3 regions of the Sinomonas atrocyanea genome follow, and region 2 is predicted to be linked to each of the others. Evidence: riboswitches for the same ligand, from Rfam matches in the RefSeq annotation. Region 2 holds a riboswitch; each other region holds the start of a gene.
The links. A riboswitch is a leader RNA that binds a small molecule or an ion and turns the genes downstream of it on or off. The one in region 2 is predicted to bind S-adenosylmethionine.

Region 1 (4,272 bases), 550 kb from region 2:
GGTACTGGACCCCGCCGCGGACGGCCGCGTCGGCGCTGCCGCCGTAGACGTCGTACTGGCCGAGCACGTCCGCGAAGAAGATCCCGTGGAAGCCGCCGTCCTCGAGGGCCTTGGCGAGCCCGGTCCAGTAGCCCAGCTCCGCGAAGCGGTGGGCCTGCGAGTCGGGGTGTCGCCACAGGCCCGGCGACTGGTGCACCGGCACGAGCATCTCGAACGCGTTCAGCAGCAGGGGCTTGGTCACGGGGTTCCTTCCGGATTCGGGTTCCGTGGGCGGGGACTTGGGGGGGCGGACGACGGCGGGCGGCGCCTCAGGCGCCCGCTCCGCCCTCCGCGGTGGCCGGCTGGGCGGCGCGGAGGCCGACCGGGTCCTTGGCGGCGAGGGCCGCCGCCGTGGTGAGGACGCCGAGCACGGCGAACCAGCCGCACACGAGCCACGGCGCCCCGCCCCCGGCCTGGAGCAGGGCCGCGGCGACGAGCGGGGTGACCGCCGCGGAGAGCACGGTGCCGACCTGGTAGCCGAACGAGACTCCCGAATAGCGCAGCTCGGTGGGGAACTGCTCGGCGAACCACGCGGCCTGGGGGCCGTAGATCGCGTCATGGAGGATGTTCATCCCGACGAGGAGCACGAGCGGGAGGAAGGCCAGGCTGCCATGGTCGAGGAACCAGAAGAACGGCCAGATGAGCACCACGACGCCCACGGACGCCCCGACGGCGATGCGCCGGCGTCCGATCCGGTCGGAGAGCCAACCCCAGAACGGGCCCGAGAGCAGCCCGATGGCGGAGACGATGAGGATCGCGGCCAGGCCCGAGGTGGTGTCGTGGCGGCGGTCCTTGAGGTACCCGAGGATGTACACGGTCATGAGCGTGTAGATGGCGGGCTGGACGAGCCGCATACCGATGGTCACGAGGATTCCGCGCGGGTGCTCGCGCAGCACGCGCGCCACGGGCCGGGCCACGGTGCGCGCGGCATCCTTGACCGCCGTGAACTCCTCTGCGTCGGTCACGCCCAGGCGGATCCACAGGCCGATCAGGACGAGGACGCCGGAGAGGAGGAACGGCAGCCGCCACCCGAACGACTGGAACTGCTCAGGGGTGAGGAACCCCTGCGTGAGCGCGTACGCGCCGGTGGCCAGGAGCATGCCGGCCGCCGAGCCCACCTGCGTGAACGAGCCGAAGAGTCCGCGCCGGCCGGCCGGGGCGTGCTCGACGGAGAGCAGCGCGGAGCCGCCCCACTCGGCGCCGGCGGAGAGGCCCTGGATGAGCCGGAGTCCCACGAGTCCCACCACGGCGAGGATGCCGATGGAGGCATAGTTCGGCAGGACGCCGATGAGGGTGGAGGCGATGCCCATGGTCAGCAGGGAGGCCACGAGCAGGGCCTTGCGGCCGATCCGGTCCCCGAGGTGGCCGGAGATGACGCCGCCGAGGGGCCGCGCGATGAACCCGACCGCGTAGGTGGCGAACGAGGCCAGGACGCCCACGAGCGGGCTCGCGTCGGGGAAGAACTGCTTGTTGAACACGAGGGCCGAGGCCGTGCCGTAGAGGTAGAAGTCGTACCACTCGATGGTGGTGCCGACGAACGCCGAGGCGAGGATGCGGCGCTTGGCGCGCAGGGCGGTGCCGAGTCCCGGCTCGGTTCTCAGGAGGGTGGCCATACAGGTCCTCTTCGGGTCGCGGCGCGAGGCTCGCTCAGGCGCCATACTTACGGCGCCGGGGGCCCGCGCGCCGTCGAATCCTCACCTGGGGCACCCCACTACAGCCGGAGGGTTGCCGTCCGGCAAGCCAGGGCTTGATGCCGGAACTCTTGATTCTTCGCCCAGTCTGCCGGTGGGCGCCCCGCCTGACGAAACGCACCCGTCACGGAGGTTCACACTCGCCCCACCCCGCCTTCTGAAGGTCACCTCCTGAAGGTCACCTCCTGAAGGTCAGCTCCTGAAGGTCAGCTCCTGCGGGAGCGACCCGCTGGACCTGACTTCCAGGACGTGACTTCCAGAAGGTGACCTTCAGGAGGTGACTTCCAGACGGAGGGGGGACTCAGTAGTCGGGGTTGCTCGGGATGATGAGCCCCGTCTCGTACCCGTACACGACCGCCTGCACCCGGTCGCGCAGGTGCAGCTTGGTCAGGATCCGGCGCACGTGGCTCTTCACGGTGGCCTCGGAGAGGAAGAACCGGTGCGCGATCTCCGCGTTGCTCAGGCCCTCGCAGATGGCCCGCAGGACCTCGAGTTCGCGCGGCGTCAGCTCCTTGAGCAGGGGGTCCGGGGCGGCGCCGCCGTTGCTCCGGGCGGGCGCGCCGCCGCTGCGGACGTAGGTCTCGAGGAGCCGCTGGGTCACGCGGGGGCTCACGACGGCGTCCCCGCTGGCCACGAGCCGCACGGCCTGGACGAGTTCGGCGGGCGCCACGTCCTTGAGCAGGAACGCCGAGGCGCCGGCCTGGAGGCCGGAGAACGCGTACTCGTCGAGATCGAAGGTGGTCAGGATGATGACGCGGGCAGGGCTGTGGGCGGCGGCGATGCGCCGTGTGGCCTCGATGCCGTCCATGACCGGCATCCGCACGTCCATGAGCACCACGTCGGGGCGCAGCGACTCGGTGAGCTTCACGGCCTCGGCGCCGTTGCCGGCCTCGCCGACCACCTCGATCCCGTCCTCGGACTCGAGGACGAGCCGGAAGCCCATCCGCAGCAGCGGCTGGTCGTCGACGAGCAGGAGCCTCAAGGGCCCCTCGCCGTGGTGGTGCTCCGTCTCGCTCATGCGTCCCCCTCCGCCCAGTGCTGCTCGTCCACCAGCAGCTCGGTCTCCACGACCCATCCTCCCCCGGCCCGCGGGCCCGCGCGGAGGGTGCCGCCGTAGAGGGCGGCCCGCTCCCGCATCCCGGCGATGCCGGCTCCCGTCCCGAGGCGAGGCCGCGCGCCGTCGGCCGCCGCGCCGTCGTTCTCGATCCGGACCCGCACGGTGCTGCCCTCGCGTGCCACCTCGACCTCGACGCGGGAGACCCCGCGCCCGTAGCGGAGCGCGTTGGTCAGGGACTCCTGGACGATCCGGTAGACGGCGAGCTGGAAGGCGGGGTCCGCGGGCGGGGCGGCCCCGGTGAGTGTGAGGACGGCGGGGAGCCCCGCGGTCCGGAACCCGGCCACGAGCGACTGCAAGCTCTCGGTGCCGGGGGCGGGTGCGAGGCTTGCCTCCGATGCCGGCTCGCGGAGCACCCCGAGGACGCGGCGCATGTCCGCCAGGGCGGTGCGCCCGGTACGGGACAGCTCGCCGAGGACCTCCTGGGCCCTGTCCGGGTCCTTCGCGGCGATCTTCGCGGCGCCGTCGCTGAGGGCGACCATGACCGTGAGCGAGTGCGCGACGACGTCGTGCATCTCCCGGGCGATCCGGTTGCGCTCCTGGACGGAGGCCAGCTCGGCCCTGCGCATGGCCCAGGCCCGGATCTCGGCCTGGTGCTCGCGGGTGCCGCGGACCCAGGCTCCGAGCCCGGCGGCGAGGACGTCCATGAGCAACACGGAGACCGCGGCGACCAGGCCCACGTAGCGGGCGTTCTCCGGGACGGCGGGGCCGCGGGGGGTGTAGACGAACGCGTAGTAGACGGAGGCGGGGACCGAGGCGAGCACGGATGCGCCGAAGGCGACGAGCGCCGGGGCTGAGACGGCCACGGCGTAGAGCGCGAAGAAGACCGCCGCGCTCATGACCGAGCTGTTCGGGGACTGGTAGAGCAGGGCGGCGTCGATCGCCACGGTCACCACCAGCACGGCCCACGGGGACCGGCGCCGCCCCAGCAGGGCCGCCTGCTGGACGGCCAGCAGGGCCAACCGCCACCAATTGCCGTGCAGGGCGTACTCGGCGAAGAGCGGCCCCGCGAGGAACGCGGCCGCGGCGACGACGATCCAGTCCATCGCCACGGGACGGTCGGCCAGGTACGCGCGGACGCGGCCCCGCCGTGGCGGGACCGCGAGGGCGAGCGCCTGCGCGCCGGGAGCGTGCACGGTCCTCCTACACGTCCCGCTGCTTGAGCGTGGTGAAGGCGGCGAAGAGGAGCACCACCACATAGGCGGCGATGACCAGCGTGCCCTGCCAGGGCTCGAGGAGGGAGGAGTCCAGGGGCTGGCTGGACCCTGCCTCGAGCATGGACTGGAACGCGTTGGTGGGGAGGTACTTGCGTGCCTCCTTGAAGAAGTCGTTCGGAATGAGCTGGAAGATGATCGGGAGCACGAACAGCACGGCCACCAGCGTGACGATCGCCCCGGCGGAGTTGCGCAGGAGTGCGCCGAGCGAGAG
Region 2 (4,272 bases):
GGCGTAGGTGACTCTTCAAGCTGGCGTAGGTGACTCCTCGAAACGGCGTAGGTGACTCCTCAACGAGGGATACGCGCCGTTGAGGAGTCAGGTCCGCACCGTCGAGGGGTCATCTACGCGCCGTTGAGGAGTCAGCTGCGCCTAGCGGGCCGACCCCGCCGGAGCCGTTGCCTCGCCGATGCTGTGCAGGGCCACGGGCGAGGTCCCGTTGACGAACCAGTCCCCCAGCCCGCGCGCCTTGAACGCCGCCGGGTTGTGCGTCGCGACGGTCCGGGCATTGCGCCAGTGCCGGTCGAGCGCCTTGCCCCGGGACACGGCGGAGGCGCCGGCCGTGTCGAAGAGCTGCTGCGCGGCGTCGATCACGAGCGGCGGCACGGCCACCTGGGCGAGGTCGACGGCGACAGCTCCCCGCACGTAGCGGTCCTCGGCCGGGGCGTCGGGGCCGAGGGCGAGGGCGGCGTCGAGCTCGCGGGCCGCGGCGAGCACGGAGGACTCCGCGGCGAACGACTTGGCCGCGAGCTGCCCCACCAGGTTCAGGATGAGCGGGTCCTCGCGGAACAGCTGCCCGGACCCGGTCGAGAAGGTCCGCGTCCGCTTCGCCACGAGCGCCGAGGCGTCGCGCACCACGGCCTTCCCGATCCCGGCGAGGACCGTCAGGAGCATGAGCTGGAGGAAGGCCGGCTCATGCGTGGTGGACTCGGTGCGGGGCACGGCGTCCTCATCCGGGATCGGGACATCGCGGAACACGGCCGTCCCGGTGCCGGTCATCTGCTGGCCGAAGCCGTCCCAGTCGTCGCGAATCTCGACGCCGGGATGCCCGGTCGGCGCGATCGCGTACAGCCGCGCGGCCGATTCCTCCGGGGACGCCATGACGGCCACGTAGTCGGCGAAGATCGTGCCGGTCGTGTAGTACTTCTCGCCGGTGAGGAGCCACCCGTTGGCCGCGGGGGCGAGGCGCGTCTGGACGGTACCGAGGGCGTTGCCGGACTTCTCGGTCGCGGCGTTGCCGAAGAGGGCGCCGTCCGCGACCCGGCCGAACCACCGGGCCCGGAAGGCCTCGTCCTGCAGCGAGATGGTCTCCACGAACGCGAAGTGGGAGCGCAGCAGGTGTCCCACCGAGGAGTCCGCCGCGGAGAGGTCGATGAGCAGCCGGACGAGCGTCTCGATGGAGGCGCCGAAGCCGCCGTACTCGGCTGGCACCCGCACGCGGCCGAACCCGGCGTCCTTGAGCCAGCCGACCTGCTCGAACGGCAGGGCCCTGGCCAGCTCCCGGTCGAGCGCGCCGCCCTCGATCCGCGCGAAGACCGGGGCGAAGCGCTCGGCGAGCTCCGCGTACGAGGCGGAACCGCCCGCCGTCGTGCGTCCCATCAGTGCATTCCCCTCTCCGGCGGGCCGACCGGCGGGCACGCCACCGAACAGTATTCGGCGCGGCACCGGCTCCCGCGAGTGTGACGAAATAATTTGCATCGTTACGCGGTCTTTCGACAGAATCGGACTGACCATCCCGAGCGGCTGAGAGATCTGGATCTGTGACGCCGCAGCAACCCTGGCCCCGGCGGGACCGCCGTCCGGAGCCAAAGGTGCTACTGCCAGAAGCGATGGTGAGTGCTATGGAGCCTCGGCCCGAGCCCCACGTCGCGCCCGCACGTAAGGAGCGCACTATGTCCTTGTCTGGGATCGACCTCGAGACCCCGCTGAAGTTCGCCTACTGGGTGCCCAACGTCTCGGGTGGCCTCGTCGTCTCGACCATCGAGCAGCGGACCAACTGGGAGTTCGAGTACAACAGGAAGCTCGCCCGCATCGCGGAGGACTCGGGCTTCGAGTACGCCCTGACGCAGACCCGCTACGCCGCGAGCTACGGCGCGGACAAGCAGCACGAGGCCACCTCGTTCAGTCTCGCGCTGCTCATGGCCACCGAGCGGCTCAAGGTCATCTCGGCCGTGCACCCGGGCATGTGGCACCCGGGGGTGCTCGCAAAGTTCATCATCACCGCGGACCACCTCTCCGGCGGACGCGCGGCCGTGAACGTGGTCTCGGGCTGGCTCAAGGACGAGTTCGTGAACTTCGGCCTGGAGTGGCTCGAGCACGATGAGCGCTACGTCCGCACCGAGGAGTTCATCAACGCCCTCCGAGGCCTGTGGACGCAGAAGGAGTACTCGCAGTCGGGCAAGTACTACACGATCTCCGACTTCACGCTGAACCCGGCGCCGCTGGACGTCCCGGGCCGCCCGCACCCGGAGATCTTCTTCGGCGGCAACTCGACGGCCGCGCAGGCCGCTGCAGGCCGCACCGCGGACTGGTACTTCTCCAACGGCCGCGACATCGAGGGCTTCAAGGAGAACATCGCCGGGGTCCTGGCCGCCGCCCAGGACGGCCGCACCGCCCCCGCCGCGCCGCGCTTCGGCCTCAACGGCTTTGTGATCGCCCGCGACACGGAGAAGGAGGCCCAGGACACGCTCCGCGAGATCATCGCCAAGGCCCACCGGCCCGCCGTCGAGGGCTTCGCCGCCGCCGTCAAGGAGGCCGGCCAGTCCACCAAGGACGGCAAGGGCATGTGGGAGGACTCCACGTTCGAGGACCTCGTCCAGTACAACGACGGCTTCCGCACCAAGCTCATCGGCACCCCCGAGCAGATCGCCGAGCGGATCGTCGAGTACAAGAAGATCGGCGTGAACCTGTTCCTCACCGGCTACCTGCACTTCCAGGAGGAGCTCGAGGCGTTCGGCCGCGACGTCCTCCCGATCGTGCGCGAGCTCGAGGCGGACCTCGCCCGCAAGAACGGCACCGAGCTGCGCACTGACCTGCTGCCGGTCACGAGGCACGACGGCGCCGCCCGCCACCGCGCGGACCTCACCGGGGCGGACCTCGCCGGGGCGAACGCCTGATGGCGGAGCGCCAGTTCGGCTTCCGCACCCGCGCCCTGCACGCCGGCGGCACGCCCGACGCCGAGCACGGCGCCCGGGCGGTCCCGATCTACCAGTCGACCTCGTTCGTGTTCAAGGACTCGGACGACGCCGCCAACCTGTTCGCGCTGCAGAAGTACGGCAACATCTACTCCCGCATCGGCAACCCGACCGTCGCCGCCTTCGAGGAGCGCATCGCCTCGCTCGAGGGCGGCATCGGAGCGGTCGCGACGTCCTCCGGCATGGCCGCGGAGTTCATCACGTTCGCCGCGCTCACCCAGGCCGGGGACCACATCGTCGCCTCCTCCAAGCTCTACGGCGGCACGATCACCCAGCTCGACGTGACGCTGCGCCGGTTCGGGGTCGAGACCACGTTCGTGGACTCGACCGATCCGGCCGCGTTCAAGGCGGCCCTGCGCGAGAACACCAAGGCCGTGTACACCGAGGTGGTGGCCAACCCCTCCGGCGACATCGCCGACCTGGCCGGCCTCGCCGCCGTCGCCCATGAGCACGGAGTCCCGCTCGTGGTCGACTCGACGCTGACCCCGCCGTACATCTTGCGGCCCATCGAGCACGGCGCGGACATCGTGATCCACTCGGCCACGAAGTTCCTCGGCGGCCACGGGACCACGCTCGGCGGCGTGGTCGTGGAGTCCGGCACCTTCGACTGGGGCAACGGCAGATTCCCGACCATGACGGAGCCGGTGCCCAGCTACGGCAACGTCTCATGGTGGGGCAACTTCGGCGAGTACGGATTCCTCACCAAGCTGCGCTCCGAGCAGCTGCGCGACATCGGGCCGTCCCTGTCCGCGCAGTCCGCGTTCCAGCTCCTCCAGGGCGTCGAGACGCTCCCGCAGCGCATGGACAACCACCTCGCGAACGCCCAGCGCGTCGCCGAGTGGCTCGAGGCCGATCCGCGCGTCACCTACGTGAACTACGCGGGCCTGCCCTCGCACCCGCAGCACGCGTACGCGAAGGAGCTCCTGCCCCTCGGCGTGGGCTCGGTGTTCAGCTTCGGCGTCAGGGGTGGCCGCGAGGCCGGTGCCCGGTTTATCGAGGCGCTCCAGCTCGCCTCGCACCTGGCGAACATCGGGGACGCGCGCACGCTCGTGCTGCACCCCGGCTCGACGACGCACCAGCAGCTCTCCGCGGAGCAGCTCGTCGCGGCCGGCGTGCCGGCGGACCTCATCCGCCTCTCGGTGGGGCTCGAGGACGTCGAGGACATCATCTGGGACCTCGACCAGGCATTGGCTGCAAGCCAGACAGAGCCGCAGGAGATCACCGGCCTCGAGGAGGAGTTCGCCGCGCCGACCTACAGCGGCGAGGCCTGCTCCGTGCCCGCGAAGGGAGCGAACAAGTGAGCGTCGTC
Region 3 (4,272 bases), 1.2 Mb from region 2:
CTCGAGGTCCCCGATCAGGTCCCCGACGTCCTCGAGTCCCACCGAGAGCCGCAGCACGCCGTCGCCGAGCCCGATCGCCGCGCGCCCCTCGGGGCCCATGGCCCGGTGGGTCGTCGTGGCGGGGTGGGTGATGAGGGACTTCGAGTCGCCGAGGTTGTTGGAGATGTCGATGACCTGAAGCCCGTTGAGCAGGCGGAAGGCCGCCTCCTTGCCCTGGCCCTCGGGGCATCCAGCTCGAAGGTGATGACGGTTCCGCCGGCGCTCATCTGCTTCTTCGCGAGCTCGTACTGCGGGTGCGAGGCGAGATGCGGGTACTTGACCCAGCGGACCTCGGGCCGCGCCTCGAGCCATTCGGCGATCGCGAGGGCACTCGCCGAGGAGTGCCGCACGCGCAGCCCCATCGTCTCCAGGCCCTTGGAGAGCACCCAGGCGTTGAAGGCCGAGAGCGCCGGGCCCGTGTGGCGCATGAGGTTCTTCACCGGCCCGTCGATGAACTCCTTCGTGCCGAGCACGGCGCCGCCGAGCACGCGGCCCTGGCCGTCGATGTGCTTGGTGCCGGAGTACACGATGACGTCGGCACCGAAGTCCAGGCTGCGCTGGAGCAGGGGGGTGGCGAAGACGTTGTCGACGACGACCTTCGCGCCCGCGGCATGCGCAAGGTCCGCGACGGCCTGGATGTCCACGAGCTCCTGCATCGGGTTCGATGGGGACTCGAAGAACACGGCGGTGGTGGGCCGGGAGAGCGCCTCGCGCCACTGGTCCAGGTCGGGGCCGTCCACGAACACCGTCTCAACGCCCCAGCGGGGCAGGATCTCGTTGAGGATCACGAAGCACGAGCCGAACAGGCTGCGCGCCGCGACGACCCGGTCCCCGGCTCCCAGCAGGGCCGCCAGCGCGGTGAACACCGCGGACATGCCGGATGCGGTCGCGAAGCAGGCCTCGGTCCCCTCGAGCAGCCGGAGCCGCTCCTGGAAGGTGGCGACGGAGGGGTTGCCGTAGCGCGAGTAGACGAAGCGCTCTTCCTCGCCGGTGAACGCCCGCTCGGCGGCCTCGGCGGAGGAGTAGACGAATCCGGAGGTGAGGAAGAGCGCCTCGGACGTCTCCTGGAAGTCGGTGCGCAGGAGTCCGCCCCGCACCGCCTGCGTGTCCTCGCTCCAGCTGGCGGCGTTGATGTCAAAGCTCACGTAAGTCTTCAGTCCTGTCCAAGATTGGTCGGCAGTCCGCGGTTCTTCCACCCGTTGACCGTCCGCTGGCCGTCCGGCCCGGGCACGCCCTCGAAGCCCTCGAGGACGCTGTACGCGGTGAAGCCGAGGTTTGTGGCCACGGCGGCCGCGGCCGCGGAGCGGTGGCCGGAGCGGCAGAGGAACAGCAGGGGGGTCGTCCTGTCGTCGGGCCCCTGGAGTTCGAGCTCCATCACGAAGTCCGGATTGGGGATGCCGCCCTCGAACACCCAGGGGATGAAGAGCGGATCGTTCTCGGTGCCCTTGGTATCGGGAATGCCCACGTGCGCCCACTCCTCCTCGGTGCGCACGTCCACGAGCACGGCCTCGCCGCTCGCGAGCTTGGACCAGGCCTCCTCCGGGGTGAGGTCGCCCGCGTAGCTCACGCGTGGCCCTCGCCCTCGTACTCGAGGGAGTCGACGGCGGAGGCCACCGCGGCGTCCGCCCTGGCCACCGTGTGGGGGAGGACCACGGCCTGGGCCACGATGACGTCGGTGCCGTTGAAGGTGGCGGCCGGGCTGCCGTGGAGCACGTACCCGTCGGCGAGGGCCTGCGAGATGCGGGCGCAGAATTCGCGGGTGTCCGGGCCGGTCAGGAGCCGGTAGGCCAGCTTCTCCTCGGCGGGGCTGCCCGGGGCCGCCGGGTCGTTGAGCGGGGTGGTCGCGGCTGCCGCCGCGGTCTGCTCGGTTGCTGTGTCGGGCATGACGGGGCTCCTTCGGGCTTGCGTATCGAAGACGAATGCCGAGTACTCACCTGAGGCACCCCGCCGCTTGGAGGGTTGCCGGCCAGCTAAGTCAGGGCTTGGCACTGGCGCTCATTACTCTTCGATTGAACGTAGCACGGGGCACTGGGGCCGACCATGGGGCTGCGGTAACGATTGGCAATATGCGGATGGGGCGCGGCCCGGCCGGACCCCCGGCGGCCGGGCCGCGGGGTGGGTCAGTCGTGTCGGGTGCGGTTGGCGACGACGGGGGCTGCGCCGGTGTAGCCGTCGCGGGCGGCGGCGATCTCGTGGATGCGTTCGCGGGAGGCGTACCAGCCGATGACCATGAGGATGCAGGCGACGGCGGTGGCCAGGAGGGTCCAGGGGGAGTCGATGAGGACCATGATGAAGACGGCGACGAGGAAGGCCAGGGTGATGTAGCCGGTGTAGGGGGCGCCGGGCATGCGGAAGGCGGGGCGGGTGGTCCAGCCCTTCTTGGCCCAGCGGTGCAGCTGGATCTGGCAGATGACGATGGTGGCCCAGGTGGAGATGATGCCGACGGAGGCGACGTTGAGGACGATCTCGAAGGCGTCGGCGGGGACGAGGTAGTTCAGCGGCACGCCCAGGAGGGAGACGACGGCGGTGATGGCGATGCCGCCGTAGGGGACGCCGGCCTTGTTCATGCGCAGGGCGAACGTGGGGGCGGAGCCGGCGGCGGCCATGGAGCGCAGGATGCGTCCGGTGGAGTAGAGGCCGGCGTTGAGGGAGGACAGGGCGGCGGTGAGGACGACGAGGTTCATGATCACGTCCACGCCGCCGACGCCGATGGAGCCGAAGAAGGTCACGAAGGGGCTGACGCCCTTCTGGTAGGCGGTGTAGGGCAGCAGGAGGGAGAGGAGGATGACGGAGCCGACGTAGAAGACGGCGATGCGGGCCACGACGGAGTTGATGGCGCGGGGCATGATCTTCTCGGGGTTCTCGGTCTCGCCGGCGGCGGTGCCGACGAGCTCGACGGAGGCGTAGGCGAAGACGACGCCCTGCATGAGCATGATCATGGGGGCCAGGCCCATGGGGAAGAGGCCGCCGTGGTCGGAGATGAGGGTCAGGCCGGTGGTGGCGCCGGTGGGGGTGCCGAAGAGGACGAAGTAGATGCCCAGGGCGAGGAAGGCCAGCAGGGCGGCGACCTTGATCAGGGCGAACCAGAATTCCATCTCGCCGAAGACCTTCACGGAGACCAGGTTCAGGGCCAGGACGAGCACGAGGGCGATCAGGGCCCAGGCCCACTGGGGCACGGCGGCGATCCAGGGGACGTACTTGCCGAAGAAGTGCATGTAGAGGGCGGCGGCGGTGGTGTCCACGATGGTGGTCATGGCCCAGTTGATCCAGTAGAACCAGCCGGAGATGTAGGCGGCCTTCTCGCCGAAGAACTCCCGGGCGTAGGAGACGAAGGAGCCGGAGGAGGGCCGGTGGAGGACGAGCTCGCCGAGGGCGCGGAGGATGAGGAAGACGAACGCGCCGCAGATCGCGTAGGCGAACACGAGCGAGGGCCCGGCCGCGGCCAGGCGCCCGCCGGCGCCCAGGAACAGGCCGGTGCCGATCGCGCCGCCGATCGCGATCATCTGGATCTGCCGGGCCTTCAGGCCCTTGTGGTAGCCGGCGTCCTCGGCATGGATCACATGGTCGGCCGCATGGGCATGACCGTGGTCCTCACGATGATCGGCGACTTCCGTGGTGGGCTCGGTTTCGGGCATGGCGGATCCTTTCGCAGGGGGCGGAGAGGGAAGGGTGAGGGGGAGGGGGAGAGCGCTCGGGCTCAGAAGATGGACCAGCCGGTGCGCTCTGCCAGTTCCGCGAGCGCTGAGGCGCCCGCGAGGGAGTTGCCGTGGGCATCGAGGCGCGGACTCCACACGCAGATGGAGCAGATGCCGGGCACGACGGTGAGGATGCCGCCGCCCACGCCGCTCTTGCTCGGCAGCCCGACGCGGTAGGCGAACTCGCCGGCCGCGTCGTACATCCCGCACGTGAGCATGACGGCGCCGATCCGCTTGGCGGCCGAGGCGGAGACCACCCGCCCGGAGGGGCCCACCCCGTTGTTCGCCAGGAAGAGGCCCGCGCGGGCGACGTCGGCGCAGGACATCTCGATCGAGCACTGGCGGACATAGTGGCGGACGACCTCCGCGGGGGGATTGCGCAGATTGCCGAGGTCGGCGAGGAAGTGGGCGAGGGCGAAGTTGCGCTCGCTCCTGGCCAGCTCGGATTCGAAGGCCTCCACGTTGACGGCGCTGCGCCCGGTGGGGGAGGAGAGCAGTCCGAGCACCTCCTCGCTGGCGTTGCCGAAGGCATCGAGGA

Region 1: another riboswitch for S-adenosylmethionine. It lies ahead of SA2016_RS20045 (MFS transporter); the one in region 2 lies ahead of sfnG (dimethylsulfone monooxygenase SfnG).
Region 3: another riboswitch for S-adenosylmethionine. It lies ahead of SA2016_RS16865 (DUF1737 domain-containing protein); the one in region 2 lies ahead of sfnG (dimethylsulfone monooxygenase SfnG).

Annotation. Positions count from the first base shown of each region.
Region 1 covers NZ_CP014518.1:4,366,429-4,370,700, forward strand. Annotated here, with positions in the region: gene SA2016_RS20040 (LLM class flavin-dependent oxidoreductase) at 1-241, opposite strand, end outside; gene SA2016_RS20045 (MFS transporter) at 309-1,652, opposite strand; SAM riboswitch class IV at 1,691-1,807, opposite strand; gene SA2016_RS20050 (response regulator) at 2,032-2,748, opposite strand; gene SA2016_RS20055 (sensor histidine kinase) at 2,745-3,980, opposite strand; gene SA2016_RS20060 (hypothetical protein) at 3,988-4,272, opposite strand, start outside.
Region 2 covers NZ_CP014518.1:501,213-505,484, reverse strand. Annotated here, with positions in the region: gene SA2016_RS02430 (acyl-CoA dehydrogenase family protein) at 142-1,368, opposite strand; SAM riboswitch class I at 1,497-1,605, shown strand; gene sfnG (dimethylsulfone monooxygenase SfnG) at 1,662-2,885, shown strand; gene SA2016_RS02420 (O-acetylhomoserine aminocarboxypropyltransferase/cysteine synthase family protein) at 2,885-4,264, shown strand; gene SA2016_RS02415 (CoA-binding protein) at 4,261-4,272, shown strand, end outside.
Region 3 covers NZ_CP014518.1:3,667,201-3,671,472, reverse strand. Annotated here, with positions in the region: partial or broken gene SA2016_RS16875 (O-succinylhomoserine sulfhydrylase) at 1-1,184, opposite strand, end outside; gene SA2016_RS16870 (rhodanese-like domain-containing protein) at 1,193-1,606, opposite strand; gene SA2016_RS16865 (DUF1737 domain-containing protein) at 1,603-1,923, opposite strand; SAM riboswitch class IV at 1,933-2,042, opposite strand; gene SA2016_RS16860 (amino acid permease) at 2,160-3,674, opposite strand; gene SA2016_RS16855 (glutaminase) at 3,737-4,272, opposite strand, start outside.